Regions from separate parts of the Acidovorax sp. GW823-FHT02H02 genome, predicted to be linked through region 2. Evidence: predicted binding sites of a transcription regulator. Region 2 holds the regulator's gene; each other region holds the start of a gene.

Region 1 (9,571 bases), on a different contig from region 2:
CCACCAGCTCGTCATGAAGGAACCGCTGCTGCAGCGCATGCGCTGGGCTCGCTCCGTTGCTCCAAATTGACACAAGCGCTGTGACACCCGCAATGGTGCCGGCAGCGACCCCCACAACAACACCGGAGACATTCCCATGGCAGGCACAGCCCCCAAGCCACACCATCCACTGCACCGCAAACGCCCGCTTTCCTGGGCCCTGGCGGCACTGGTCTGCCTGGCATCCATCCCTGCAGCACAGGCCACGGGCGTGCCCGACAGGGTCTATGTGTCCAACGAGAAAGACCACCGGCTGCAGGTGTTCAACACCCGGGGCGACCGCCTGGGCGAGATAGCGGTCTGCCAGCGCCCGCGCCACATGATGTTCCTGCCCGGGCATGCCCAGATCATCGTCAGCTGCGGCGACAGCGACCAGCTGGGCATCGTCGATGTGACGGCGGGCAGGCTCGTCGCCACCGTGCCCGTGGGCGAGAGCCCGGAGATCTTCGACCTCAGCCCCGATGGCAAGACCGCTTACGTGTCGATCGAGGACGACAACGTGCTCGCCGCCTACGACATCGCCGGCAAGAAGCCCCTGTTCCAGGTGCAAACCGGCAAGGAGCCCGAGGGCGTGCTGGTCACGGCCGATGGCCAATTTGCCTACGTCACCTCCGAGGCCGCCGACGCGGTGCACCTCATCGACCTGGCGCAGCACAAGGTCGTGAAGACCATCAAGACCGGCAAGCGCCCGCGCCGCCTGGCGCTGCTGGCTGCCGCCAATGAACTCTGGGTGACCAATGAGCTGGAGGCCTCGGTGGCCGTGATCGACACCACCAGCCAGCAGGTCAAGCACAAGATCGCCTTCAACGTGCCGGGCGTGCCCACGACCGACATCACCCCCGTGGGCATGGCCATCAGCCCCGACGGCGCCAGTGTCTGGGTGGGCCTGGGCCGCGCCAACCGCGTGGCGCGCGTGAATGCGGCCGACAAGACCGTCACGCACCAGGTGCCCGTGGGTCGGCGCGCCTGGGGCCTGGCCATGCACCCGGATGGCAAGACGCTGTACGTGGCCAACGGCCTGTCGGACGAGCTGACGCTGATCGACACGGCCGCGGCCAAGCCGCTGCGCACCGTGCCCACGGGGCGTACGCCGTCGAGCGTGCTGGTCGAGCCATGAAAGCCATGCGAAAAACGCTGCAGTTGCTAGCAGTAGGCAGCATGCTCGCGTATGGCCTGCCGCTGCAGGCTGCCACGGCGCGCAAGGTGACGCTGGCCGTGATCTCCGTGGCCGACGACGCGCGCTATGCCAAGCGCCGCCTGGAGCTGGCCTACCCCAACCAGCCCCAGGGCCGCGCCCTGCAGGGCGTGGAACTGGCGGTGGAAGACACGGCGCTGGAACTGCAGGACGCGGGCCTGGAACTGAGCGTGCGCGACCTGGTGCTGCCCAGTGCCGCCGACCTGCCCCGGGCACTGCAGGAGCTCAAGGCAGCCCAGGTCGTGCATATCGTGGCCGACCTGCCCGAAGCGCCGCTGCGCGCGCTGGTGCGCAGCGGCCCTGACGTCCTTGGCGACATGGTGGTCTTCAATACAGGACTGCCCGAAGACAGCCTGCGTGGTGAGGGCTGTGCCCCGTACTTGCTGCACACCGCCCCCAGCCAGCAGATGGAGGCCGACGCCCTGGCCCAGTTCCTGGCCGCGCGCCAATGGCGCAAGCTGCTGGTGCTGCGGGGCACGCAGCCGGCCGATGCACCGCTGGCAGCGGCCTGGGCGCGCGCGCTGCCGCGCCATGGCCTGGAGGCCGTGCAGACCAGGGCCTTCAAGCTCAGCGGCGAAGCGAATGAACGCGACCTGGCCAATGTGCGCAAGCTCAGCAGCGAGCCCGGTTACGACGTGGTCGCCGTGCTCGACAGCGATGGCGAATTTGCCCGTGGCGTGCCCTATGCCACGCAATGGCCACGCCCGGTGGTCGGCGCGGCCGGCCTGGTGGCGCAGGCCTGGCACCCGCAGTGGCAGCGCTATGGCGGGGCGCAGCTCAACCGGCGCTTCGCCAAGCTCGCGCAGCGCCCCATGCAGGGCCAGGACTGGGCCGCCTGGATGGCGGGCAAGGCCGTGGTTGCCGCATTGGTCGACGCGCCCCAGTCCAGCGTGGCGCAGCAGTTGCAAAGACTGCGCAGCGGCGCGGTGGCGCTCGATGGCTTCAAGGGCCAGCGCCTGACATTCCGCCCCTGGGACGGGCAATTGCGCCAACCCGTCCTCCTGTCCCATGGCGACGCCGTGGCCGCCATGGCGCCGCTGGGCGAATGGCTGCGTGCCGGCGAGGCGCTGGACACCCTGGGCATGGATGCGGCCCAGAGCAGCTGCAGGAATTAAGCAAGAAACGGCTTCAGCCCTTGCGCATCCAGCGCAAGCAGCTATGAAAATTGAAGGGCATTCACCATGGCGAACCGCCGCAACGTACTGCTGACAGGGTTGTGGGGCATGGTGGCCCTGCCTTCCCAGGCCACTGAAGACCCCACGGGGGGCGACCCCTTGGGGTCCATGCAATGGCCGGATTTGCGCAAGACATACCTGGGCAATGCGCAGGCGCGGTTCACCGACAAGGTCCTCGTGCGCGCCCCCGCCTTTGCCGACGACGCGCTCAACGTCCCGCTGCAGATCGACGCCCGTGCGCTGCAGGCACAGGGCGGTGGCATTGCCCGAATGATCGTCATTGCCGACCGCAACCCCATCCGTGAAGTACTGACCTTCGAGCCGCTGCGCGCGCTGCCGCTGCTGGCGTTTCGCATCCGGCTGGAGCAGGCCTCGCCGATCCGCTGCCTGGTGCAGACGCACGATGGGCAATGGCATGCGGGCGGGGTCATGGTGCAGGCGGCGGGCGGTGGTTGCACCGTGCCGGGCGTGACACGCGCCGACGGCTCCTGGAGCCAGACGCTCAACCAGGTGCAGGCCCGCTTTTTCACCAACCTCGCCGACGCCAGCCGGCGCCTGCGCCTGCAGGTCATGCACCCCATGGATACCGGCCTCGTGGCGGGCATACCGGCGTTCTACATCGAGCAGCTGGAGCTGCGCGATGCCGGCGACCAGCCCTGGTGGCGGTTGGCGCTGCACGAGCCGGTGTCGGAAAACCCGCTCATCACGCTGGAGATGCCCGCGCAAGGCCCGCGCGAGTTCCGCCTCGTCGGCCAGGACAACAACGGCAACCGCATCGATGCCGGGGTGCGGGCATGAAAGCGTGGAGCATCCTCGCCATTGCGCTGGCCTGCTGCACGGCGGCCGTGGCGCAAGGCACCCGCCAGGCACCCGACCAGACCCGGCTGGACTACCGCCTGCAGCCGCGCCAGATCGCCGCCGACACCTGGGTGATCGAGGGCGCGGTGGCCGACTTCCTGCCCGCCAACGGCTGCAACATCATCAACACCGCGTTCATCGCCACCGGCGATGGGGTCGTCGTCGTCAACACCGGGCCCTCGCGCCTGTACGGGGAGCAGCAGCGCCGGGCCATTGCGGCCGTCACGCCGCAGCCCGTGCGCATGGTGCTCAACCTCAACCTGCACCCCGACTATTTCTTCGGCAATCAGGCCTGGGGCGGCGTTGCCACACAGGCCCTGGCGGGCAGCATCGCGGGCATGCGTGCCGAGGGCGGGGGCTACGCCGACAACCTGTACCGCCTGTGCGGCGACTGGATGAAGGGCACCGAGCCGACGCCCGCGCGCGAGGCGCTGGAGCCCAAGGCTTTCACCCTGGGCACGCACCGCCTGGAGCTGCGCCGCCTGCAAGGCCACACGCAGGACGACCTGGTGCTGCTGGACGCTACCAGCGGTGTGCTGTTTGCCGGCGGCCTGGTGTTTGCCGAGCGCGTACCCACCACCCCGCACGCCCATTTCGCCCAATGGCTGCAAAGCCTGGCGACCCTGGAGCAATGGCGCCAGCAGGGCCAGTTCAAGCTGCTGGTGCCCAGCCATGGCCCCGTGGACAGGGGCTTGCAGGGCATCGCCCAGACGCGCGACTGGCTGCAATGGCTCACGGCCCTGCTGGAGGGCAGCGCCCCGCAAGGGGTGGACTTGAGTGAACTGCTGCACACACCCATACCCAGCCGATTCGCCAGCTGGGCGGCGCAGCCGGCCGAACTGCAGCGCAGCCTGGTGCAGTGGTACCCCGCCTATGAACGGAGGGCGCTGACGCGGCCACCACAGTGAATGCGCCGAGCGCATGTTGCCTTTTGGAGCAACCTGTTCACAGGGACTTGCTCCACGAAACAACGCCTGCCCGCAGCCTGCCCCGGGGCTGCCCTGCGCAGGCCGCGCGGCGCGGCGCCTGCCTCTGTGGCATGGATATTGCGCATCTTTCATCGCCAAGGGTTCACGTCCAAGCCTGGGCGTGGCGCACTGACATGGCTTTTCCCACAACACAGGAGACAAACGATGAAACGCACGCTATTGAGTTTGCTGGTGATGCTCGCGGCCGGCCAGGCCGGCGCGGTCGTGACCGACAAGATGATCCATGACGACGCGAACACGCCGGACGACGTGTTGTCCTGGGGCCTGGGGACGCAGGGACAGCGCTTTTCCGCCCTCACCGGCATCAATGAAGGCAACGTCAACCGGCTGACGCCCGTCTGGGCCATGTCCTTCGGCGGCGAGAAGCAGCGCGGCCAGGAAAGCCAGCCGCTGGTGCACAACGGCAAGATGTTCGTCACCGCCTCGTACTCGCGCATCTTTGCGCTCGATTCCAAAACTGGCAAGAAGCTCTGGAAGTACGAGCACCGCCTGCCCGAGGGCATCATGCCCTGCTGCGACGTGGTCAACCGCGGCGCCGCGCTGTACGACAACCTGGTGATCTTCGGCACGCTCGATGCGCAGCTGGTGGCGCTGAACCAGGACACGGGCAAGGTGGTGTGGCGCGAGAAGATCGATGACTACCAGGCAGGCTACAGCTACACCGCCGCGCCGCTGGTGGTCGACGGCATGGTGATCACCGGCAACTCCGGTGGCGAGTTCGGCGTGGTCGGCCGCGTCGATGCGCGCGACGCCAAGACCGGCAAGCTGCTGTGGACCCGCCCCACCGTCGAAGGCCATATGGGCTACAAGGACGGCAAGGAAAACGGCATCACCGGCACGCTCAATGCCACCTGGCCGGGCGAGACCTGGAAGACCGGCGGCGCCTCCACCTGGCTGGGCGGCAGCTACGACCCCAAGACGGGCCTGGCCTACATCGGCACCAGCAACCCCGGCCCCTGGAACAGCCATGTGCGCAAGGGCGACAACCTGTACTCCGCCTCCACCCTGGCGCTGGACGTGAAGACCGGCAAGATCGTCTGGCACTACCAGTCCACGCCCAACGACGGCTGGGACTTCGACGGCGTGAACGAGTTCATCACCTTCGACATGGATGGCAAGCGCGTGGGTGCCAAGGCCGACCGCAATGGCTTCTTTTACGTGATGGACGCGGCCAACGGCAAGCTGCTCAACGCTTTCCCCTTCGTGAAGAAGATCACCTGGGCCACGGACATCGACCTGAAGACGGGCCGCCCCAATTTCGTGGCCGAAAACCGCCCCGGCGACCCCACGGCCCAGGATGCCGATGGCAAGAAGGGCAAGTCGGTCTTTGCCGCCCCCGGCTTCCTGGGCGGCAAGAACCAGATGCCCATGGCCTACAGCCCCAAGACCGGCCTGTTCTACGTGCCCACCAACGAATGGGGCATGGAAATCTGGAACGAGCCCATCACCTACAAGAAGGGCGCGGCCTACCTGGGCGCGGGCTTCACGATCAAGCCGCTGTTCGACGACCACATTGGCGCGCTGCGCGCCATCGACCCCAAGACCGGCAAGGTGGCCTGGGAGGTGAAGAACGAGGCGCCGCTGTGGGGCGGCGTGCTGGTGGCCGGCGATCTGGTGTTCTGGGGCACGCCCGAGGGCTACCTCAAGGCTGCCGATGCCAAGAGCGGCAAGGTGGTGTGGCAGTTCCAGACCGGCTCGGGCGTGGTGGCCCCGCCCATCACCTGGACGCAGGACGGCGAGCAGTACCTGAGCGTGGTCTCCGGCTGGGGCGGTGCGGTGCCGCTGTGGGGCGGTGAGGTGGCCAAGAAGGTCAACTTCCTGGAGCAGGGCGGCTCGGTCTGGACCTTCAAGATCATGAAGTGACGGGTCTTTGATGCCGCTGGCGGCACGTTCCCGGCCATGGGGCCGGGCGCGCCCGCCCATATTTTTTGCCACCAGCGGACTCACCCTCCGTGCCACGCAACGACAGCACCTCCATGAACAAGACCCCATCGAGGCCCGACCGTCTCTGGCTGGCCCTGCTCTCGACCCTGCCCGCAGCGGCGGCCGCGCAGGCCGTCGACATCGACAAGGTCCACCGCCTGCCGCAGGTGGAAGTGGTGCACCAGGCGCCGTTGCCCGGCCTGGACGTATCGGTGGAGCAATACCCCGGCAATGCGCAAATGCGCAGCGACGCCCAGATCGAGCGCGCCGGGGCCACGAACCTGGCCGACTTCCTCAACCGCAGCATGCCCGGCGTCGTCAGCGCCGACATCCAGGGCAACCCCTACCAGATCGACCTGAGCTACCGCGGCCACCGCCTGTCGCCCCTGCTGGGCTCGCCCCAGGGCCTGTCGGTGTACCTGGACGGCGTGCGCATCAACCAGCCGCTGGGCGATGTCATGGACTGGGATCTGGTGCCCGAGATGGCTTTGGCCGATGTGGCCCTGATTCCCGGCACCAACCCTTTGTTCGGCCTCAACACCCTGGGCGGGGCGCTGGTGCTGGGCACCAAGTCGGGCTTGACGCACCCGGGCACGGAGGTCGATGTGTCCTTTGGCAGCCATGCGCGCAAGCGTGTCGAATTCGGCCATGGCGCACGGTGGGGTGAGGGCTGGCACGCTTATGTCGCCGGCACCTGGTTCGACGAGAACGGCTGGCGCGAGCGCTCGCCGGGCCACCTGGGCAACCTGTTCCTCAAGCTCGGGCGCAATCTGGGCGACACCTCCTGGGCGCTGAGCTACACCCATGGCCGCAGCCACTTGACCGGCAACGGCCTGCTCAACCAGAGCCTGTACGACATGCAGCCCAACGCGGGCTACACCTTCCACGATCAGACCCGCAACCGTGGCGATTTGCTGAATTTCCAGCTGACGCACTCCATCACCCCAAACGACCAGCTTTCGCTGGTGGCCTGGCACCGCTCTGCGCGTCGCAACGGCAGCAACGGCGATGTGAGCGGAAACTGGGCCGAATGGATAGAGAGCTGCGAAAAACCCGGTACCGCCCATTGCACCAACCCGGCGGCACCGGGCTATATCCGCAACAACGCGGTGTTCAACGTGAGCCAGGCGCGGTATTCCGAGGCCGGCACGACGCTGCAATGGACGCGCCAGGCCGGCGCGCACCAACTGGCCCTGGGCGCCGACCTGGCGGGCAGCACGGCCGACTACGACCATTACCAGCAGGAAGCCCTCTTCGACGCCAACCGCGTCACCCAGACTATCCCCGGATCGGACCTGGAGCACGAGGTGTCCCTGCGCGGACGCAGCACGCGCCTGGGGCTTTTCGCTGCCGACACCATCAGCCTGACCGAACACACGCAGCTGAGCCTGTCGGCGCGCTGGAACCACAGCCGCGTGCGCAACGACCTGGGGCACCCAGCACCCTACGAGCGCGAGAGCTTCACCTACAGCAAGCTCAACCCGGCCATCGGTATCACGCACGCCTTCACCCCGGCGGCCACCGGCTTTGCCAGCCTGTCGCAGGGCACGCGCATGCCGACCGCGCTGGAGCTCGGCTGCGCCGACCCGGCCCAGCCCTGCACACTGCCGACCGGCCTGCAGGCTGACCCCTACCTCCAGCAGGTGGTCACCCGCACGCTGGAGCTGGGCGCGCGGCTGCGCCCGGCCGACGGCGTGCTATTGACCAGCGCCCTGTTCCGCTCGGTGAACAACGATGACATCGCCTTCATGCGCGCGGGCATCTCGCAGGCGGGGTTCTTCAACAACATCGGCAAGACCCGCCGCCAGGGCCTGGAGCTCAGCGTCCATGTGCAGCGCGGCACCTGGGACATGCGCGCCAGCTACAGCTACCTGGACGCCACCTATCAGAGCAGCGGCGTGCTCTTCGGCCCCCTGAGCACGGCCGCCAGGCCCAACGAGTTCCACCCCGGCACGCGCATGGCCGCCCTGCCGCGCCATGTGTTCAAGCTATCGGCCGACTGGCGCGCCACGCCCACCGTGGTCGTGGGTGGCGACTGGCTCGCCATGGGCTCCCAGGTGGTGGCCGGCAACGAGAGCGGCTCGCGCCCCAAGCTGGGCACCGTGGCCGGCTACGGCCTGTTCAACGCCCGTGCCAGCTGGCAGGTCTATCCGGGCTGGAAGGTCTACGCGCGCGCCAACAACCTGCTCGACAAGCGCTACGTCACCTACGCCACTGGCAGCGAGGACGCCTTCCCCGGCGGCGTGGCGGTCCGGCCCGGCGACGACATGGGCTCTTCGCGCTTCGTCGCGCCCGGCATGGGCCGCAGCTTCACCGTCGGCATGCGCTACGAATGGCGTTGAAAAACCCTGGAAGGCCGCGCAGGCATTCCAGGGTTTTGCATTGGCGCCGCAGTCAGGGCGCGGTCAATGTCAGGCCATGCTGCTTGAAAATCGCCAGCAGTTCGCCGCTGCCGCGCAGTGACTGCAGGGCCTGTTGCAGGGCCTGGCCCAGCTCCTCGTTCCTGGCCTTGATGGCCATGCCCACCAGCCAGCCCTGGGACGGCACGCCCGCCAGCGGGAGCTCGCCGATCGCCATCTGCTCGGACCTCGGCTGCGCCTGGAAGATTGCGGACTCCGCCTGCGCGCGCGTGACATAGGCGGCGGCCGCCTCGCCCTGCAACACCGCCTGCACGGCCTTGACGCCGTTTTCGTACAGGTGCACCTGTGCGCTCAGCAAGCGGTTGTCGTGCCCGATCAGGGCGCTGGCTGCGCCGGTGCCGCGCTCGGTGGCCAGGGGCACGCCCCGGAGGTCGGCAACCCCCGCCACCTCCGGCAGGCGCCGCTTGTCGCGCACCAGCACGACCTGCTCGCGCATGTACGGAGCAAAGATCAGCGCCTGCCTGTTCTGCTGCATGAAATACTTGTCCACGGGCACGTGTAGCATCACGTCGGCCGGACCGTAGCCCAGGTAGTGGCCCTTCCAGACCATGTTGCGCAGGTCGTCGTTCATGTTCTCGTCGCCATCGAAGGGCAGCAGGGACAGCTGCAACCCCATGGCACGCGCCAGGGCCTGCGCCAGCGACACGTCCAGCCCCTGAATGCCCTGCGCCGACTTCGCGGAAAACGGCGGGAAGTCGTTGTACAGCGCCACCTTGAGCGCGCCGTTGGCGCGGATGCGCTCCAGGCCGCTCGGTTCTTCCTGTGCATGGGCCGCGCCCATACCGGCGAGCAGCGGCAGCAGCCCCAGCACCAGCTGGCGGCGGCCCGTCGATGGCGGTTTGTGGGATGCGCCGTTCATGGTTCGCGCCGCGATTCGAGATAAGTCTTGATGGCCCACAGGGCCTCCTGGGACAACATGCCCTCGAACGGCGGCATGTACACCCGGCCGTCGCGCGTGCGGCCCCGGCGCGC
Region 2 (9,571 bases):
ATGCGCACCGGGTGCTCGACGGCTGGGGCTGGCGGGTGCGGCCGCCGGCCGCTGTCAGTGGGGGTGGCTCCTGACACGGCGCGCCCTATCGCCAGGCGCCCGGGGCGCCGCCAGCCTCTGGCAGACCCCTGCCGGTGCGCTCGTTCACCAGGCAGGCCGGGCGGCGCTTGACCTCTTCGTGGGTGCGTCCCACGTACTCTGGTGGAATCTCGACCCGACTGCACCAATGGATGAGCCGGTAAAACACGCGTGTCCACCGGGCTTGCAGGCGCGAGTGGTCGTCGTGGGTACGCCGCACGGCGTACACCACGTCGCTGTCTGGCGGCTATTCTGGTAGCGTTTCGGACAGCCTGGAGAAGGAGTGCGGGCCGTCGGCATCCAAGCACCACCTTGCCACGCGCGGCCTCCTTTCGCGGCTGCCATCGTTGACCAGAACTGCCTCGATCCTTGGGCGACAGGGCCTGCAGCGCCGCCAGCCCCTATGGCACGACAGTGGCCAGCTTGCGGCCCTCGTTGTAGGCCGGCATGACGCAGGAGACGGATGGTGTCTGGGCGGCGCGGGCAGCCATGGGAATCCAGCAAGGGTATGGTGCGCATCGCCGGTAGGGCATGGAGATGCGAGGTGGAAACATAAAAAACCCCGCCATGCTGGGCTGGCGGGGTTTGGGGCCGATGGCCGTGAGATCTTATTTCTTGAGGCATTCACTCATGAAGGCCTTGCGTTCATCGCCCTTCTTGCCGGCCGCTTCGGCGTTGCAGGTTTTCATCTTGCCTTGCTGCGTGGCCGGTTTGTTGCTCAGGCAGGTCTTCATGAAGGCCTTGCGTTCATCGCCCTTCATCTCGCCGGCATCCTTGTTGCAGGTCGCCATCCTGGATTGCTGCTTGGTAGGGGCAGGGGTGTTCTCTGCAGCGTGGGCGCTGAAACCCAGCGACAGAGCCAAACCGAGCGCGGTCAGGGAAAGAAGCTTTTGCATGGAATCTCCTGGTGTGAATGCGTTATGGGGGGTCCCGGCGGCATTGCACCATAGAACGTGTCGCGCGACAACGCGGACAAGCCATGAAAACAACCGCGCGAACTGCGACGGAGGGCTGTGCACGTTGATTTCTCGGCGCATGCGGGGTCTTGGCGCCGCTCTGCCCAGCGCCCCGGCGATACAAAACGCCACGAAAGCAGCGTACAAAAAGAATGCTGCGAAACAGGACGCATCAGCAGCGTGCAAGGTACCTGAAACACCAGGGTCCAGAGGCGTCGGTGCAGCCCGATGGGCTGGGGCGGCCTCCGCTCAATCTCCTCGGCAACGGGGGTGGGGCGCCATTCGGCCTGGGGGCACCGCCAGCCTGCGCGCATGCCCGCCGGGGTGCGCTGGCGCGGGTGTTCGATGGTCTGTGCCGGCCGCCCCGTAAAATCCGCCGATGCTCACAGCCAAAAATGAATTGCTCGCAGCGCTTGCTGCCGAGCTGGAAATCCTGTCGCCCGGCGCTGGCGCCAAGGCGGCGTTTGAATCCCCCAAGGTCGCGGCCCATGGCGACTTCGCCTGTACCGCCGCCATGCAGCTGGCCAAGCCGCTCAAGCTCAACCCGCGTGCTCTGGGCGAGCAGCTCAAGACCGCGCTGGAGGCCACGCCTGCCTTCCAGCGCTGGGTGGCCGCCATCGAGATCGCCGGCCCCGGTTTTCTGAACATCCGCCTGCAGCCCGCGGCCAAGCAGGAGGTGGTGCGCGAGGTGCTGGCCGCTGGAGCGCGCTTTGGTTACCAGGCCGATCGGGGCGAAAAGGTGCTGGTCGAGTTCGTCTCGGCCAACCCCACCGGCCCGCTGCATGTGGGCCATGGCCGCCAGGCGGCTTTGGGCGATGCCATCTGCAACCTGTTCGGCACGCAGGGCTGGAAGGTGCACCGTGAGTTCTATTACAACGACGCGGGCGTGCAGATCGACACGCTGACCAAGAGCACGCAGCTGCGCGCCAAGGGCTTCCAACCGGGCGATGACTGCTGGCCCACCGACAGCGACAACCCGCTGGCCAAGAATTTCTACAACGGCGACTACATTGCCGACATCGCCGAGGCCTTCAAGGCCCGGGCCACCGTGAAGGCCGATGACCGCGAGTTCACCGCCAACGGTGATGTGGAGGACTACGACAACATCCGCCAGTTCGCCGTGGCCTACCTGCGCAACGAGCAGGACAAGGACCTGCAGGCTTTCGCCCTGCACTTCGACGAGTATTACCTCGAATCGAGCCTGTACACCAGCGGCCGCGTCGAGGCCACGGTGAACAAGCTCGTCGCCAACGGCAAGACCTACGAGCAGGACGGCGCGCTGTGGCTCAAGAGCACCGACTACGGCGACGACAAGGACCGCGTCATGCGCAAGCAGGACGGCACCTTCACCTACTTCGTGCCCGACGTGGCCTACCACATCGCCAAGTGGGAGCGCGGCTTTACCAAGGTCGTCAACATCCAGGGCACGGACCACCACGGCACCATCGCCCGCGTGCGCGCCGGCCTGCAGGCGGCCGATGTCGGCATTCCCCAGGGCTACCCCGACTATGTGCTGCACACCATGGTGCGCGTGGTCAAGGGCGGCGAGGAGGTCAAGATCAGCAAGCGCGCGGGCAGCTACGTCACGCTGCGCGACCTGATCGAGTGGACCAGCAAGGACGCCGTGCGTTTCTTCCTGCTCAGCCGCAAGCCAGACACCGAGTACACCTTCGATGTGGACCTGGCCGTGGCGCAGAACAACGACAACCCGGTGTACTACGTGCAGTACGCGCATGCGCGCATCTGCTCGGTGCTGCGCGCCTGGCAGGAGGCGGGCGGTGGTGATGTGGCTGCGCTCAAGGATGTGGACTTGTCGGCGCTGGAAGGCCCGCAGGCCCAGGCGCTGATGCTGCAGCTGGCCAAGTACCCCGAGATGCTCACGGCCGCTGCCGAGGGCGAGGCGCCGCACGACGTGACCTTCTACCTGCGCGACCTGGCCGCCAGCTACCACAGCTATTACGATGCCGAGCGCATCCTGGTGGACGACGAGGCCGTGAAGAAGGCGCGCCTGGCCCTCGTCGCCGCCACCGCGCAGGTGTTGCACAATGGCCTGGCCGTGCTGGGCGTATCGGCTCCAGCCAGAATGTAAGCAGTTACTACCATGAAGAAAAAACAGACGGGTGGCACCATCATCGGGTTCATCGTCGGGGTCGTCGTGGGCCTGGGTGCCGCGCTGGCCGTGGCCGTGTATGTGACCAAGGTGCCTGTGCCTTTCCTGAACAAGGGCGGCCTGCGCGGCGTGGACCAGGATGCCGCCGAGGCACAGAAGAACAAGAACTGGGACCCGAACTCGCCGCTCTACGGCAAAAACCCCGCGCGCCCGCCTGCTCCGGCCGCAGCCGCAGCCGCGTCGGCCAGTGCCAACGGCACGGCCCCGGCCGCTGAGGCCACCGCTGCGCGCACACCGGCCAGCAAGCCTGCAACGGCCGAGGCCAAGTCCGCCACGAAAGCTGACGCCAAGCCTGCCGCCTCGGCGGACCCGCTGGGCGACCTGGCCAAGGCCAAGTCGGCGGCGGTCGATCCGTTTGACTATTTCGTGCAGGCCGGGGCGTTCCCTACCCAGTCGGGGGCCGATGCGCAGCGCGCCAAACTGGCCATGCTGGGCTGGGAAGCCCGCGTGAGCGAGCGCGAACAGAATGGCCGCACCATGTACCGCGTGCGCGTGGGGCCGTTTGCCAAGCGCGACGACGCCGAGCAGCTGAAGGAAAAGCTGGAAGGCGCCGGCGTCGAGTCCGCGATGGTGCGTGTCCAGCGCTAGGATGTCCATCGCCATCGTCTGAACTTTTTCGTGGGGGCGTTCTCACACCCCCAGACCAGAACAAGGAGTGTCCACGTCATGAAACGCCGCGAGTTTTCCCTGTCCACCGCTTCGGTGGTTGCCGCTTCCGCCCTGACCCTGCCGCTGGCCACGCCAGCCATGGCGCAGGCGCGCCAGTTCAAGGAGGGCAAGGACTACACCAGGCTCGCCAAGCCCCTGACGCCGGATGCCCCCGCCGGCAAGGTCGATGTGATCGAGTTCTTCTGGTACAGCTGCCCGCACTGCAACTCCTTTGAGCCGGCGCTCGATGCCTGGGTCAAGGCAGCCCCCAAGGATCTGAGCATCCGCCGCATTCCCGTGGCTTTCAATGCCAGCTTCGTACCCCAGCAAAAGCTGTATTTCACGCTCGAAGGCATGGGCAAGCTCGACACCTTGCACGCCAAGGTGTTCCGCGCCATTCACGTCGAAAAACTCAAGCTGGCCAAGGACGAGGACATCTTCGCCTGGGTGGCCCAGCAGGGTGTGGATGCCGCCAAGTTCAAGGAGGTCTACACCTCCTTCACGGTGTCCAGCCAGGTGCGCCGCGCCTCGGCGCTGCAGGAGGGTTATGGCGTGGAAGGCGTTCCTTCGATGGGCGTGGCCGGCCGGTTCTATACCGATGGCACCATGGCCGGCAGCATGCAGACCGTGCTGCAGGTGGTGGAGTATCTGGCGGGCGTGGCGCGCAAGGGCTGATGCCGCATTCGCCACCGTGCGAGAGGCCCGCGTTTGCGGGCTTTTTCATGGGCGCTGGCGCTGTGCGTGGCTACAATGAAGGCAAGATTTGTGCCTCATGAAAAAAAGATACCTCCCGATCCTGCTGCTCTCGGCCCTGGCTTGTGCCCCTGGCGTGGGCCATGCCGAAAAGGCTGATCGCAACAAGCCCATGAACATCGAGTCCGATGCGCTGCGCCACGATGAGCTCAAGCAGACCAGCGTGTTCACGGGCCGGGTGGTCATGACCAAGGGCACCATCGTGCTGCGCGGTGCACAACTGGATGTACGCCAGGATGCCGATGGCTACCAGTACGGCGTGGTGACGGCAGAGCCCGGCAAGCGCGCGTTCTTCCGGCAAAAACGCGACAGCTTGGCCGGCGCCCCGGACGAGTTCATCGAAGGGGAGGGCGAGGTCATCGAATACGACGGCCGTGCTGACAATGTGCGCTTCATCACCCGTGCCGAAATGCGCCGCTACCGGGAATCGGTGGTGACCGATGAGGTCTCGGGCGCCGTCATCGTCTACAACAACCTCACCGATGTGTTCACTGTCGATGGGCAAAAGAAATCGCCCGCCAGCACAGCGGGGGATGCACCCGCCCCCGGCGGGCGCGTGCGCGCCGTGCTGTCGCCCAAGGAGCAACCTCCTGCCGCTACCCCAGCCCCTGCTGCCAGCGGGCCGGTGCTGCGCCCCAGCAACACCCTCGGCGGCGCAAGCAAGTGAGTGCAGCGACCGTGAACACAAGCCCTGACACCCAGGCGGGCAGCCGCCTGGAAGTTGCGCACCTCGAAAAGTCCTATGGCAGCCGCAAGGTCGTCAAGGATGTGTCGCTGGTCGTGCAAAAGGGCGAGGTGGTGGGCTTGCTCGGTCCCAATGGCGCGGGCAAGACCACTTCGTTCTACATGATCGTGGGCCTGGTGCGCTGCGATGGCGGTGACATCCGCATCGATGGCCACTCGGTTGCGGACATGCCCATCCACCGGCGCTCGCGTCTGGGGCTGTCCTATCTGCCGCAAGAGGCGTCGATCTTTCGCAAGCTGAACGTCGAGGAAAACGTGCGCGCCGTGCTGGAGCTGCAGCGGGGCGACGACGGCAAACCGCTCGCCCGGAAGGAGATCGAAGCACGCCTCACAGCCTTGCTGCAGGAGTTGCGCGTGGACCATCTGCGCGATTCGCCGGCCCTGGCCCTGTCGGGCGGCGAGCGCCGCCGGGTCGAGATCGCCCGCGCGCTGGCCACCCAGCCGCGCTTCATCCTGCTCGACGAGCCCTTCGCCGGCATCGACCCGATTGCCGTCATCGAGATCCAGCGCATCATCGGTTTCCTGAAGGCGCGCGGCATCGGTGTGCTGATCACCGACCACAACGTGCGCGAAACGCTGGGCATCTGCGACCACGCCTTCATCATCAGCGACGGCCATGTCCTGGCCCAGGGCACGCCGTCCGAAATCGTTGACAACGCCGAGGTGCGTCGCGTCTATCTCGGCGAACACTTCCGGATGTGAGCATGGCCCCCACGCTTCCTCATTTCGTGTGGTCGCTGCCCCCCCAGGGGCACCGGCCCGCCTTCGGGCGGCCGGGCGACGGGCTGATTGGTGCCCTTGCGTTGGCAGTGGCATGAAGCCCGGCCTTTCGCTGCGCGTTTCGCAGCACCTGTCGCTCACGCCGCAGTTGCAGCAATCGATCCGGTTGTTGCAGCTGTCGACGCTGGAGCTGTCGCAGGAAGTCGAGCAGATGCTCGACGAGAACCCCTTTCTGGAGCGCACGGCCGATGAAGCGCCGCGCGAGGAGTTTGGCCTGGAAGCCGCCGACACGCCCGCACAGGCCGACGACTACAGCGCGGACGACGCTCTTTTTTCAGGGGCTGCCAGCGCAGGCAACACAAGCGCTGAAAACCCAAATGATGCTGAAACGGCCAGCGCCGGTGCGGACGAGCCCGACTGGAGCGGCGACGGCACGGTGGAAATGGCGCCCAATGACGCCGAGTGGGGCGGCGATGCGCCCGCCCGCAACCGCAACGACGCCGAAGGCGACGAGGCCGACGCCACCGAACTGGCCCGCTCGCAGGAATCACTGACGGCCTTCCTGCACCGCCAGGCGCTGGCGCTGCGCCTGTCCGAGCTCGACCGCGCCGCGCTGCGCTTTCTCATCGAATCGCTCAACGATGACGGCTACCTCGAAGAGCCGCTCGAAGAGCTCGCCATCGGCCTGGCCGGGCCCGACGACCTGGAGCAGATCGAAGAACTGGTGCACCGCTTCACGGTGGCCCAGCACCTGCTGCAAAGCCTGGAGCCTGTGGGCGTGGGCGCGCGCGGCCTGGCCGAGTGCCTGACCTTGCAGCTCAAGGCCCTGGCCGCCGACGAAGACAGCGAGATCGACCCCGATACCGTGCAGACCGCGCTGCGCATCTGCCAGCAGCCGCTGGAGATGCTGGCCCGCCGCGACATCCGGCGCCTGACGCAGCTGTGCGGCGATGGCGAAGAGCGCACGCGTGCCGCCATGGCGCTGATCGCCCGCCTGGAGCCGCGCCCCGGCCGCCGCTTTGCCGATGTGGAGCGCAACATCATCGTGCCCGACGTCATCGTGCGCAAATCCGGGCGCGCCAATGGCGGGGGCCAGCAGAACTTCATCGTGCAGCTCAACCCCGACGTCATGCCGCGCCTGCGCGTGCACGACATCTACGCCGGCGCCCTGCGCGGCCACAAGGGTGGCGAGGGCCACCAGGGCATGCAGCAGCGCCTGCAGGAGGCGCGCTGGTTCATCAAGAACATCCAGCAGCGCTTCGACACCATACTGCGCGTCTCGCGTGCCATCGTGGAACGGCAAAAGAACTTCTTCACCCATGGCGAGCTGGCCATGCGCCCGCTGGTGCTGCGCGACATCGCCGACGAGCTGGGGCTGCACGAGTCCACCATCAGCCGCGTGACCACCGCCAAGTACATGGCGACGCCGATCGGCACCTACGAGCTCAAATACTTCTTTGGCTCCGGCCTGGGCACCGAAACCGGCGGCAACGCATCGAGCACGGCGGTGCGCGCGCTGATCAAGCAGTTCGTGGCGGCCGAAAGCCCCGCCAAGCCGCTGTCCGACAGCCAGATCGCCGAAATGCTCAAGGAGCAGGGCATCGAGTGCGCGCGCCGCACCGTGGCCAAGTACCGCGAGGCGCTCAAGATCGCGCCGGCCAATCTGCGCAAGGCGCTGTAGCCTTTGTGGGCGCGCGCGCCTGCCGCAGCGTGCCCTGTTGGCTGTTTTTTCACCCATCACCCCGCTTTCCACGCCATGGCCCGCATCGTCTTCGACCTTCCCGCGCATTTCGGCTTTGCCACCGAGCTGCAGATCTACATCAGCCACGTCAACCAGGGCGGTCACCTGGACAACGCGCAGTTGCTCACCCTGGTGTCCGAAGCGCGGGTGCGCTTTTTTCAGTCCTTGGGCTACCCCGAGGCGGATGTGGGTGGCCTGTCCATCGTGGTGGGCGATATCGTGGCGCAGTACAAGTCCGAAGGTTTCCATGGCGAAACCATGCGGGTGGAGATGGCGCCGGCGGACTTCAACCGCTACGGCTTCGACCTGGTGTTCTGCATGACCGAGACCACCTCGGGCCGCGAAGTGGCGCGCGGCAAGATCGGCATTGTCTTCATCGGCAAGGCCAGCCGCAAGGTCGCCCCCATCCCGGACTCCATCCGCCAGCTGCTGCTGGCCCGCGCGGGTGAGCCCGGTTCCCCCGCCGTGCCCGAGCGCGTATCCTCCCCATCGACATGAACCACCTCCAACTTTTTCTCCCTTGCGCCGCTGGCGTCGAGGGCTACCTGGCCGACGAGGTGCACGCCATCACCGGCCTCACCGGGCAAGACCTGCTGGTGGGCCGGGGAGGTGTGCTGCTGCGCGCCTCGTGGCGCCATGCGCTGCTGCTCAACCTGCACAGCCGCCTGGCCCAGCGTGTGCTGGTACAGCTGGCGCACCGGCCCTACCGTTCCGAGAACGACCTCTATGGCATGGCCAGCGACGTGGCCTGGGAGATCTGGTTCACCACGCGCCAGACCTTCAAGGTCGAGGTGACGGCGCAGCACAGCCCGCTGCAAAGCCTCAATTTTGCGGGCCTCAAGGTCAAGGATGCCGTGGCCGACCGCTTCCGCCACAAGAGCGGCGTGCGGCCCGACGTGAATACGCAGTGGCCCGACGTGCGCATCCACCTGCACCTGACCACCGACGAGGCCACGATCTACATCGACACCTCGGGCGAGCCGCTGTTCAAGCGCGGCTGGCGCGAGGACAAGGGCGACGCCCCGCTGAAGGAAACCCTGGCCGCCGCCATGATCGCCGCCAGCGGCTGGGACCCGCTGGGCGACAACCCCCAGCCCCTGTACGACCCCTGCTGCGGCAGCGGCACCATCGTGGTCGAGGCCGCGCAGATCGCCTGCCGCATCCCGGCCGGCATGCTGCGCCGCTTTGCGTTCGAGAAACTGCTGCCGTTCCAGGCCCATGTCTGGACTGCTATCAAAAACGAGGCTGAAGGCGCCATACAGAAAAGCGCCGTGCCCATTTTTGGCAGTGATGTCGCCTTCCGCATGGTCGATTTTGCCCAGCGCAATGCCGAGCGCGCCGGCGTGGCCGATGCCGTGCAGCTGCGCGGTGGCGATGCCCTGCAGCGCATGCCGCCCTGCGAGCAGCCCGGCGTGATGCTGCTGAACCCGCCCTACGGCGAGCGCATCGCTGCCGCCGGCACGGCGGGCCGCAACGCCAGTGAGCGCGCGGCCGACCGCGCCCAGGGCCTGGCCGTGGGCCGCGAAGAGGCGCACACCGACGATGGTGGCGAGTTCTTCAGCCAGCTCGCCGCGCACTGGAAGAAGAACTACGCCGGCTGGCAGGCCTGGATGCTCACACCCGACCTCAAACTGCCCGGCAAGATGCGCCTGAAGGAATCGCGCCGCGTGCCGATGTGGAACGGCCCCATCGAATGCCGGCTGTTCCGCTTCGACATGGTCAAGGGCTCGGTGCGCGCGCCGCGTGCCGCCGATGGTGCAG
Region 3 (9,571 bases), on a different contig from region 2:
GGATGCGTCGCTGGATTTCGATACCGCTGATCTGCGTTTGCGGATTCAAGGTGTGGAGTGGCAGTACCACGCCAAAGCGTATGTGATGCTGCACAAGCCTGCAGGCACCGAATGCTCGCAGAAACCGTCCACTTACCCCAGTATCTACACCTTGCTACCAGCGCCACTGCGGCAGAGACCTTGCAAGAGTGCTATCCAAGGTGTGCAGGCAGTCGGTCGTCTTGACCAAGACACGACGGGTCTGCTGTTGCTCAGTGACGATGGGCAATTCATTCATCGCATGAGTTCGCCAAAAAAGCATGTCCCGAAGGTATACCGGGTAACGGCCAAGCATCCGGTGGACGAATTGCAAATTGCAAAATTGCTGGAAGGCGTGGTGCTCGACGATGATCCCAAACCCGTGCGGGCCGCCGCGTGCACCGTCGTGGACAGCCATAGCCTTGATCTCACCCTGACGGAAGGCAAGTACCACCAGGTCAAGCGCATGCTGGCTGCTGTGGGCAATCGGGTGGAGCAATTGCATCGCTCGCGCATTGGAGCGCTGGATCTTCCCTCTGATCTTGCACCCGGTCAGTGGAAATGGTTGTCGGATGAGGATTTGTTGAGGCTGACCTCCTTGCCTTGAACTCGTGTCTGCAGGACAACGTCAGGTGAGACGGTCATTTCGTTTGCTGGTTTTCTGCCGAGGTTGCCCAATTCATGCGTGGCCAGTACGCGCATTTTTTACGCCTTGGGTTGAATACATGGGGTTGCGCAGCGCTAAACTTCCTCGCAGCTTTGAAAGTGGGTTCCTGTGAAGATTTTTTCTTATGTGTGCGGTTGCGCCACGTTGGCATGGTTCACCTTGTCTTTCGCCCATGCTGCAACGCCTGCCCCTCCCCCTGTTTTTGTCCTGAATTCGCTGGAGGCCAATGTCAGCGTGATCGATCCTGTGACCTGGACTGAAACCGTGCGGATTCCCACAGGAAAGGAGCCGCACCATCTGTACCTGACCCCGGACGAAAAATCGCTGATTGTTGCCAATGCCCTGGGCGACACCCTGACCTTTGTGGATCCGAGAACGGCGCAGGTGCAGCGCACGGTCCGGGGCATCGTCGATCCCTACCATCTGCGCTTCACGCCCGACATGAAGTGGCTCATCACGGCGGCCAACCGGCTCAATCATGTGGACTTTTACCGTTGGGACGGAAGCGAGCCTGTGCTGGTGAAACGCGTGGCCACGTCTCGCACACCCAGCCATATGTGGATAGACAGCCGCAGCGCCACGGTTTATGTGTCGATGCAGGACAGCGATGAGCTCGTAGCGATGGACATCGCAACGCAAACGATCAAATGGCGTACGAAAACGGGTGCCATGCCCGCAGATGTGTATGGCAGCGGTGACGATCGGCGTCTTTTTGTCGGGCTGACGGGCAGCGACGGCGTCGAGGTGTTCGATATTTCCGGGCGCGAGCCGCGCAGCATCAAAAAAATCACCACCGGCAATGGCGCCCATGCGTTCCGGGCTGCGGGAGATGGCCGCCACCTCTATGTCAGCAACCGCGTGGCCAATTCCATCAGCAAGATCGACATGGGCACGCAAGAAGTGGTAGCAACCTATCCCGTGCCAGGAGGGCCCGACTGCATGGATGTGTCGGCCGACGGCCGCTGGATTTATGTGAGCTCGCGCTGGGCGCGCAAGCTTTCGGTGGTGGATACCCAGGCCGGCAAGGTGGTGCGGCAAGTGGCCGTGGGGAAATCGCCCCATGGCGTATGGACCTTGCAGCACGCACCGCGGTGACGTGATGTGCGGCGTGGTCATGCGGTGGTTGGGAAGGGCGTTGAATGCCTCTATTTTGATAGCTTTTAGCGCTTTACCTATAAACGCCAACGCTCAAAATGACTGCAAAAAACCGCTCTATCTCACCTTCGACACGGGCCACATGGAGGTGGCTCCATTGATTGCGGATGTGCTGCAACGCCAGCAGGTAAAGGTGACCTTTTTTGCCGCGCAGGAACCCACCAAGCAGGGCGATGGCAGTCTCGGATCGCACTGGGCTGCATGGTGGCGCGCCCGGGGGGGCGAAGGCCACGCCTTTGCCTCCCACACCTGGAACCACGTTTACTGGCGTGCCGACCTGGGCGATGCGGCCGCGCCTGCGTTTCGCGTGCGACCCTCGGCCGGTCCGCGCCAGGGACAGGAGTTCACCATGGGGGCGCCAGAGTATTGCGAAGAGCTGGCCCGTGCCGCGGATCGGCTGCAGGCCCTCACGGGCCAGAAGCCATTGCCCCTGTTTCGGGCACCGGGTGGCAAGACATCGCCCCAGCTGCTCGCCAGTGCCAAGGCGTGCGGCTACACCCATGTGGGCTGGGCGCCGGCGGGGTTTCTGGGGGATGAGTTGCCCAGCGAAAAATTCAGCAATGACGCACTGCTGCGCAAGGCCCTGCAAGGCATACGCAGTGGAGACATCCTGATGGCGCATCTGGGCATCTGGTCACGCAAGGACGCTTGGGCCCCTGCTGTGCTGGAGCCCTTGATCGTGGGCCTGAAGGCGAAGGGTTTTTGTTTTCGCACCTTGCGGGAGCACCCGGATTACGCGCTCGGGCAGGTGCGCTGACCTGGGCGCTGTCGCAGCATTTGCTCAGAACCATGCGCAGAACAACTACTGAGGGGTGAAATGATGGAGTGGTGGGCCGATGCCTTCGATGGGGTGCAGCAGGGCTTGTTCGAGTCCACGCTGCAGCCTTTGCTCTTTGCGTTGGGACTGGGCAATCTGCTGGAAAACGGGTACGAGGCCACGGGCTGGCTGCTGGTGGGCCTGCTTCAGCTCGTGGTCATTGTGGCGGTATTCGGTCCCTTGCAGCGCTGGCGTCCCGTGGAGCCCATCACCGACCGGGCGACCATTCGTACCGACATGCTCTACACCTTGCTGCACCGGCTGGGGCTGTTTCGGGTGCTTCTGTTCTTTGCCATTGCCCCATTGATGGACATGCTGTTTGGCGCGCTCCGGGTGGTCGGTATCAGCACGCTGCAGCTCGATGGCCTGTGGCCCGGGGTGACGGACATGCCATGGGTCAGCCTGCTGCTTTATCTGGTGGTTTTCGACTTCGTGGACTACTGGTTGCACCGGGGTCAGCACCATTTCGAGTGGTGGTGGCGGCTGCACTCCCTGCACCATGCGCAGCGCCAGATGACCATGTGGAGCGACAACCGCAACCACCTGCTCGACGACGTGCTCCGAGACACGCTTCTCGTGATCGTTGCACAGGCCATCGGTGTCGCACCGGGGCAATTCATTGCCATCGTGGCGATCACGCAGCTCAGCGAGAGTTTCCAGCACGCCAACCTGCGCATCTGGTTTGGCCGCTGGGGTGAACGGCTGTGGATCAGTCCCCGGTTTCATCGTCGGCACCACGCCATTGGTTTTGGTCACGAAACCAGGCCTGCGTTGCCGCCATCCACCCCGCGGGCCGACACGGCCCAAGGTCAGCTGCCGCCCGCGGTGCGCAAGGAGGTGTTGGGCGGGCATAACTTCGGCGTGCTGTTGCCGTGGTGGGACATGTTGTTTGGCACCGCTGATTTCGATCTCCGATACGATCCCACGGGTGTCAGGGACCAGGTGGAGCCCGATCCGCAGGGCCGCCTGCGCGACTACGGCAGGGGTTTCTGGTCACAGCAATGGCGCGGCCTGCTGCGGCTGGTCGGAAAGGCCTGAATCCGCGTTCAGACCACCGGTTGAACCGATTTTTGGGCAGTCAAGGTATGCTTGCCAACATGGGACTCCTGGTCGATTCTTTCTGGCGCGCGGCGGTGTATTGCCTGCGCCCCCGTGTGATCCTGCTGTCGATGGTGCCATTGCTGCTGATCGGGGTTTTGGGTGGCGCCTTGGGCTATTTCTATTGGGATGGCGCTGTACGGGGCATGCGTACATTGCTGGAGTCTTCGGCGCTGCTGGCAACCCTCTGGGGCTGGCTGCATGCCTGGGGCATCGGCGACGCGACTGCGGTGATGGCGCCGCTCCTGGTGATTCTGGCCGCCACGCCGGTGCTGGTCATGATCTCTCTGCTGGCGGTCGCCCTGCTGACGACGCCCGCCCTGGTCACCCTGGTCGCACAGCGTCGGTTTCCCCATCTTGAGCGCAAGCAGGGCGGCTCTTTCTGGGCCAGCGCCATGTGGTCATTGGGCTCCACCTTGTTGGCGCTGATTGCCCTGGTGGTGTCGGTGCCGCTGTGGCTGGTGCCACCCTTGGTGCTCGTGCTGCCGCCGCTGATCTGGGGTTGGCTGAGCTACCGCGTCATGGCGTTCGATGCCTTGGCCGAGCATGCCAGCAAGGAAGAGCGGCGGGAGATTCTGCGCAGCCACCGAGCCCGCCTGCTGGGAATCGGTGTGTTGACCGGCTATCTGGGCGCAGCGCCTAGCCTCGTATGGGCGTCCGGAGTGGTTTTTGCTGCTGCATTTTTCATACTGGTGCCGCTGGCGATCTGGATCTACACACTCGTTTTTGCCTTCTCGTCCCTGTGGTTTGCCCACTATTGCCTTGCCGCTTTGGAGCGCCTGCGATCCGAGGGCCGTGCGCCGTCGCCTCCGGCGGCGTCTGGCGGAGGTCAGGCTGCCCTGGCCATTGCCGCCACGCCGGATGCGCCCCCCGGCACCTTCATTTCGGAGCACAAATTGCCATGAGTTCGCATATCGGTCTGATCATCGTGGGTGACGAAATTCTTTCCGGCAAGCGTGCCGACAAGCACATGCCCAAGGTGATCGAGTTGCTGTCTGCGCGCGGGCTGGCCTTGTCCTATGCCGACTATGTGGGCGACAGCCCCGAGCGCATCACCAGCACCTTGCGGCGTGCATTCTCTACGGCCGATATCGTTTTCTCGTGCGGCGGCATCGGCGCCACGCCCGATGACCACACGCGCCAGTGCGCGGCGCGGGCGCTGGGTGTTGGGCTGATGCTGCACCCGCGGGCCGAGATCCTGATCCGGGAACGCATGCAAGACACCGCACGCGAGCAGGGCGTGCCCTACGAGGCAGACCGGCCAGACAACGTTCAGCGGCTCAACATGGGCGTGTTTCCAGAAGGTGCGCGCATCGTGCCCAACCCCTACAACAAGATCCCAGGCTTCAGCTGCCATGGAACCGGCGGCGGGGCCGTGCATTTTGTGCCAGGCTTTCCGGTGATGGCGTGGCCCATGATCGAATGGGTCCTGGACCACGAATACCCGCATCTTTTCAATCGGTCCCCCCAGACAGAGCAGTCCGTCATTGTCTTTGGCGCCATGGAGGCGGCGTTGACGCCGCTGATGGAGCGCATCGAGCTGAAGCACCCCGGAATCCGGGTCTTCAGCCTGCCCAGCGTCGATCATCCACAATATGGGCGCCACATAGAATTGGGCGTGAAGGGGCCTGTTGCAGCGGTTCCCGCCGCTTGGGCGGACTTGCAAGCAGAATTGCACAATGTTGGTGCAAATTGTGGCCCCGAATTGGTGCGAAATTTGCGTTGAGCGTATTGCGAATGCTGATGCGCACATTTTTGGTGATGCTGCGTGCCGAGGATTCTTGGGTTTTGCCCTGAATGCTCCGTCCGAGTGCAGGCATTGCACTTGCCTGGCACGCAAACTGCTTTTCGTTTGGCAGATTTTTTAACAAGCGCTTTACCCAGGAGAACCTGATGGCCAAGACCGTTGCAGACGTGATGAAGCTGGTGAAGGAAAACGAAGTCAAATTCGTGGATTTCCGCTTTACCGATACCCGTGGCAAGCAGCACCACACCACGGTGCCCGTCTCGCATTTTGACGAAGACAAGTTCGTTTCGGGCCATGCCTTTGATGGCTCTTCGATTGCCGGATGGAAGGGCATCGAAGCCTCCGACATGCAGCTGATTCCTGATCCGAATTCGGCCAATATCGATCCGTTTTTCGAAGAAACGACGCTGATCCTGACCTGCGACGTGATCGAGCCCAGCGATGGCAAGTCGTATGACCGCGACCCCCGTTCGGTTGCCAAGCGCGCCGAAGCCTATCTCAAGGCCTCTGGCCTGGGCGATACCGCATTCTTTGGTCCCGAGCCCGAATTCTTCATTTTCGATGGCGTGCGTTGGAGCACCGAACCCAACCATACCTTCTACGAAATCGAAGAGTACGAAGCACCCTGGAACACCGGCTCCAAGCTCGAAGGCGGCAACCGCGGCCACCGTCCCACCCTCAAGGGCGGCTACTTCCCCGTGCCGCCCGTCGACAGCACGCAGGACATGCGCGCCGAGATGTCGCTGATTCTCGAATCCCTGGGCATTCCGGTCGAAGTGTTCCACCACGAAGTGGCGGGTGCCGGCCAGAACGAAATCGGCACGCGTTTCAGCACCCTGGTCGAGCGCGCCGACTGGACCATGCTGCAAAAGTATGTGATCCACAACGTGGCCAACGCCTACGGCAAGACCGCCACCTTCATGCCCAAGCCCTACCATGGTGACAACGGTTCCGGCATGCACGTTCACCAGTCGGTCTGGAAGGATGGCAAGAACCTGTTTGCGGGCGACGGCTACGCCGGTCTGTCGGACTTCGCGCTGTACTACATCGGCGGCATCATCAAGCACGCCCGTGCACTGAACGCCATCACCAACCCCGGCACCAACAGCTACAAGCGCCTGGTGCCGCACTTCGAAGCGCCGGTGAAGCTGGCCTACTCGGCCAAGAACCGTTCCGCCTCGATCCGCATTCCTTACGTGGCCAACCCCAAGGGCCGCCGCGTGGAAGCCCGCTTCCCCGATCCACTGATGAACCCCTACCTGGGCTTTGCTGCCCTGCTGATGGCGGGTCTGGACGGCGTGGAAAACAAGATCCATCCCGGCGAAGCTGCCACCAAGGATCTGTACCATCTGCCTCCCGAAGAGGACAAGCTGGTGCCCACCGTGTGCCACAGCCTCGACCAGGCGCTGGAAGCGCTGGACAAGGATCGCGGCTTCCTGACCAAGGGCGGCGTGTTTTCTGACAGCATGATCGACGCCTACATTGACCTGAAGATGGGTGAAGTCACGCGTTTTCGCATGGCGGTTCATCCGGTCGAGTACGACATGTACTACTCGCTGTAATCGCCTGCCCGCAGGCCATTGCATCCCAAGGCGGCGCGAGCCGCCTTTTTTCTTGGAGCGGGTGATGCCAGAGGGCATGAGCGGGAGCTCCGCCTTCATCGGTGGCATCCTTCCACAATAGCCCGTGGGTCAGCGGGTGGTGAATTGGCGATGTATTGTGATTAGGGGATACTCAACAGCACACCCCTGCATTGCATGTGCGAGAGACCTCATGAATAAATCGCTCACTATCCTCCTGGTTTTTACCGTCATGGCGCCCGCGGCCTGGGCTCAAGACCGCATCTACCGTTGCGGCAATGAATACACCAATAACGCCGCCCAGGCCAAGGAGCGCGGCTGCAAGCTGGTCGAAGGCGGCAATGTGACGGTGGTGCAGGGCAGCCGCCCCAAGACTTCGGGCGCTGTCACGCCGACCACCACCACGGCCTCACCGGCCGGAGCACCACGCGTGGACAACAACGATCAGCGCGCCCGCGATGCCGATGCCCGTGCCATTCTGGAGTCCGAGCTGCGCAAGGCCGAGGCACGCCACGCCGAGCTGCTGAAGGAATACAACGACGGCGCGCCCGTGCGCAGTGCGCTGGAGCTGCGCAATCCCCAGGTTTACATGGAGCGCACGGCCGAACTCAAGGCGAGTGTTGCGCGCAGCGAGAGCGACCTGGCCGGAATTCGGCGCGAACTGGCCCGCCTCGCCCCCGCCACCAGTGCGAAGTAAACAGGGTGGAGCACTCGGTGCGTGATTCACGGGTGGCAGAAACGGAGCGCTTTCACTCACTGGACCTCATGTCCACCCTGGTGGCGGTGCTGCGCTCGGACGGTGCCGTGCAGTTTGCCAATGCGGCCCTGGAAAACACGCTGGGCCTGTCGCGGCGCACGCTGGAAGGCGTGGATTTTTCGACCTTTTTTACCGACCCCACCCTGCTGCAGATGGCATTGTCCGGTGCGCGTGGCAAGGATTTTGCCGCGCTGCGTTACGAGGCCAGCTTGAAGCGCCTGCACCAGGACCCTGTGCCCGTGCATGTCAATGTGGCCGATGCCGAACAGGTGGGTGAAATCCTGGTGGAGCTGTGGCCGCTGGAGCAACACGCCCGCCAGGACCGTGAAGAGCGATTGCTGGACCAGGCCCAGGCCAACAAGGAGCTGATCCGCAATCTGGCCCACGAGATCAAGAATCCCCTGGGTGGTATTCGGGGCGCTGCGCAATTGCTGGAGATGGAGCTCGAAAGCCGCGAGCTCCACGAATACACCCAGGTCATCATCCATGAGGCCGATCGCCTGCAAAGCCTGGTGGACCGGCTGCTGGCGCCGCACCGGCACCCGCATCTGGTGGGTGACGTGAACATCCACGAGGTGTGCGAGCGCGTGCGTTCGCTGGTGCTGGTGGAGCATCCGCAAGGCCTCAAGGTGCTGCGCGATTACGACACCTCGATCCCCGAGTTCCGCGGCGACCGTGCCCAGCTCATCCAGGCCTTGCTGAACATCGTGCAGAACGCCGCGCAGGCACTGGCAGAACGCATTGCGGCGGGCGATGCCGTGATCACGTTGCGCACCCGCGTGGCCCGCCAGGTCACGTTTGGCCGCCAGCGCTATCGGCTGGCACTGGAATTGCATGTCATCGACAACGGACCGGGCGTACCCGATACCATCAAAGAGCGGATTTTTTACCCGCTGGTGTCGGGACGGGACGGGGGATCAGGGCTGGGGCTCACGCTGGCGCAAACCTTCGTGCAGCGCCACCACGGGTTGATCGAATGCGACAGCGTACCGGGTCGCACCGACTTCCGCATCCTGATTCCCTTGCCCTGAGGTCCCCTGACACGCAACCACAGTGAAGGTATAAAAACACATGAAGCCGATCTGGATAGTAGATGACGACCCCTCGATCCGCTTCGTCCTGGAAAAGGCGCTGGCCCGCGAGAACCTGCCCACGCGCAGTTTCACGCACCCCCGCGAGGTGCTGGATGCCCTGGCAGATGTCACCGTTGGTGACTCCGCACGCCAGAGCCCCCAGGTCCTGGTGAGCGACATCCGCATGCCCGGGGGGTCGGGCCTGCAACTGCTGGAAAAAGTGCGCGAACTGCAGCCCGGCCTGCCCGTCATCATCATGACGGCGTACTCCGACCTGGACAGCGCCGTGTCGGCCTTCCAGCGTGGAGCGTTCGAATACCTGCCCAAGCCGTTCGACCTGCCCAAGGCGGTCGAGCTGATCCGCCGCGCGGTCGAAGAGAGCCAGCGCGAGGAAGTGACGGAAGAGCGCCAGGCCGAAACACCCGAAATGCTGGGCCAGGCACCCGCGATGCAGGATGTGTTCCGTGCCATCGGCCGGCTCAGCCAGAGCCAGGTCACGGTCCTGATCACGGGCGAATCCGGCTCGGGCAAGGAACTGGTGGCGCGTGCGCTGCACAAGCACTCGCCGGTCGCAGACGGCCCCTTTGTCGCCATCAACACAGCCGCCATCCCCAAGGATCTGCTGGAGTCCGAACTCTTCGGCCACGAACGCGGCGCCT

The links. The regulator sigma-54, encoded in region 2, starts transcription at its own class of promoters, with help from an activator protein. The targets are predictions, from matches to a motif close to TGGCANGNAANCTGCTTT.
Region 1: AC1RDS_RS19310 (PQQ-dependent methanol/ethanol family dehydrogenase) is a predicted target of sigma-54. The motif match lies at 4,303-4,320, and genes of this name have one in related genera.
Region 3: glnA (type I glutamate--ammonia ligase) is a predicted target of sigma-54. The motif match lies at 5,586-5,603, and genes of this name have one in related genera.

What each region holds. Positions count from the first base shown of each region.
Region 1 covers NZ_JBXAJH010000023.1:4,993-14,563, reverse strand. The annotation lists gene AC1RDS_RS19335 (cytochrome b) at 1-70, shown strand, start outside; gene AC1RDS_RS19330 (YVTN family beta-propeller repeat protein) at 137-1,156, shown strand; gene AC1RDS_RS19325 (type 1 periplasmic-binding domain-containing protein) at 1,162-2,349, shown strand; gene AC1RDS_RS19320 (quinoprotein dehydrogenase-associated SoxYZ-like carrier) at 2,416-3,207, shown strand; gene AC1RDS_RS19315 (quinoprotein relay system zinc metallohydrolase 1) at 3,204-4,175, shown strand; gene AC1RDS_RS19310 (PQQ-dependent methanol/ethanol family dehydrogenase) at 4,401-6,119, shown strand; gene AC1RDS_RS19305 (TonB-dependent receptor) at 6,209-8,521, shown strand; gene AC1RDS_RS19300 (substrate-binding periplasmic protein) at 8,574-9,458, opposite strand; gene pedF (cytochrome c-550 PedF) at 9,455-9,571, opposite strand, start outside.
Region 2 covers NZ_JBXAJH010000014.1:8,576-18,146, forward strand. The annotation lists gene AC1RDS_RS15020 (ArnT family glycosyltransferase) at 1-74, shown strand, start outside; gene AC1RDS_RS15025 (PsiF family protein) at 687-974, opposite strand; gene argS (arginine--tRNA ligase) at 1,414-3,123, shown strand; gene AC1RDS_RS15035 (SPOR domain-containing protein) at 3,136-3,792, shown strand; gene AC1RDS_RS15040 (thiol:disulfide interchange protein DsbA/DsbL) at 3,871-4,527, shown strand; gene lptA (lipopolysaccharide transport periplasmic protein LptA) at 4,625-5,272, shown strand; gene lptB (LPS export ABC transporter ATP-binding protein) at 5,284-6,051, shown strand; gene AC1RDS_RS15055 (RNA polymerase factor sigma-54) at 6,164-7,750, shown strand; gene AC1RDS_RS15060 (acyl-CoA thioesterase) at 7,826-8,308, shown strand; gene AC1RDS_RS15065 (THUMP domain-containing class I SAM-dependent RNA methyltransferase) at 8,305-9,571, shown strand, end outside.
Region 3 covers NZ_JBXAJH010000019.1:86,971-96,541, reverse strand. The annotation lists gene AC1RDS_RS18230 (16S rRNA pseudouridine(516) synthase) at 1-625, shown strand, start outside; gene AC1RDS_RS18225 (YncE family protein) at 794-1,780, shown strand; gene AC1RDS_RS18220 (polysaccharide deacetylase family protein) at 1,800-2,597, shown strand; gene AC1RDS_RS18215 (sterol desaturase family protein) at 2,661-3,695, shown strand; gene AC1RDS_RS18210 (EI24 domain-containing protein) at 3,755-4,660, shown strand; gene AC1RDS_RS18205 (competence/damage-inducible protein A) at 4,657-5,481, shown strand; gene glnA (type I glutamate--ammonia ligase) at 5,649-7,064, shown strand; gene AC1RDS_RS18195 (hypothetical protein) at 7,276-7,779, shown strand; gene glnL (nitrogen regulation protein NR(II)) at 7,848-8,870, shown strand; gene ntrC (nitrogen regulation protein NR(I)) at 8,911-9,571, shown strand, end outside.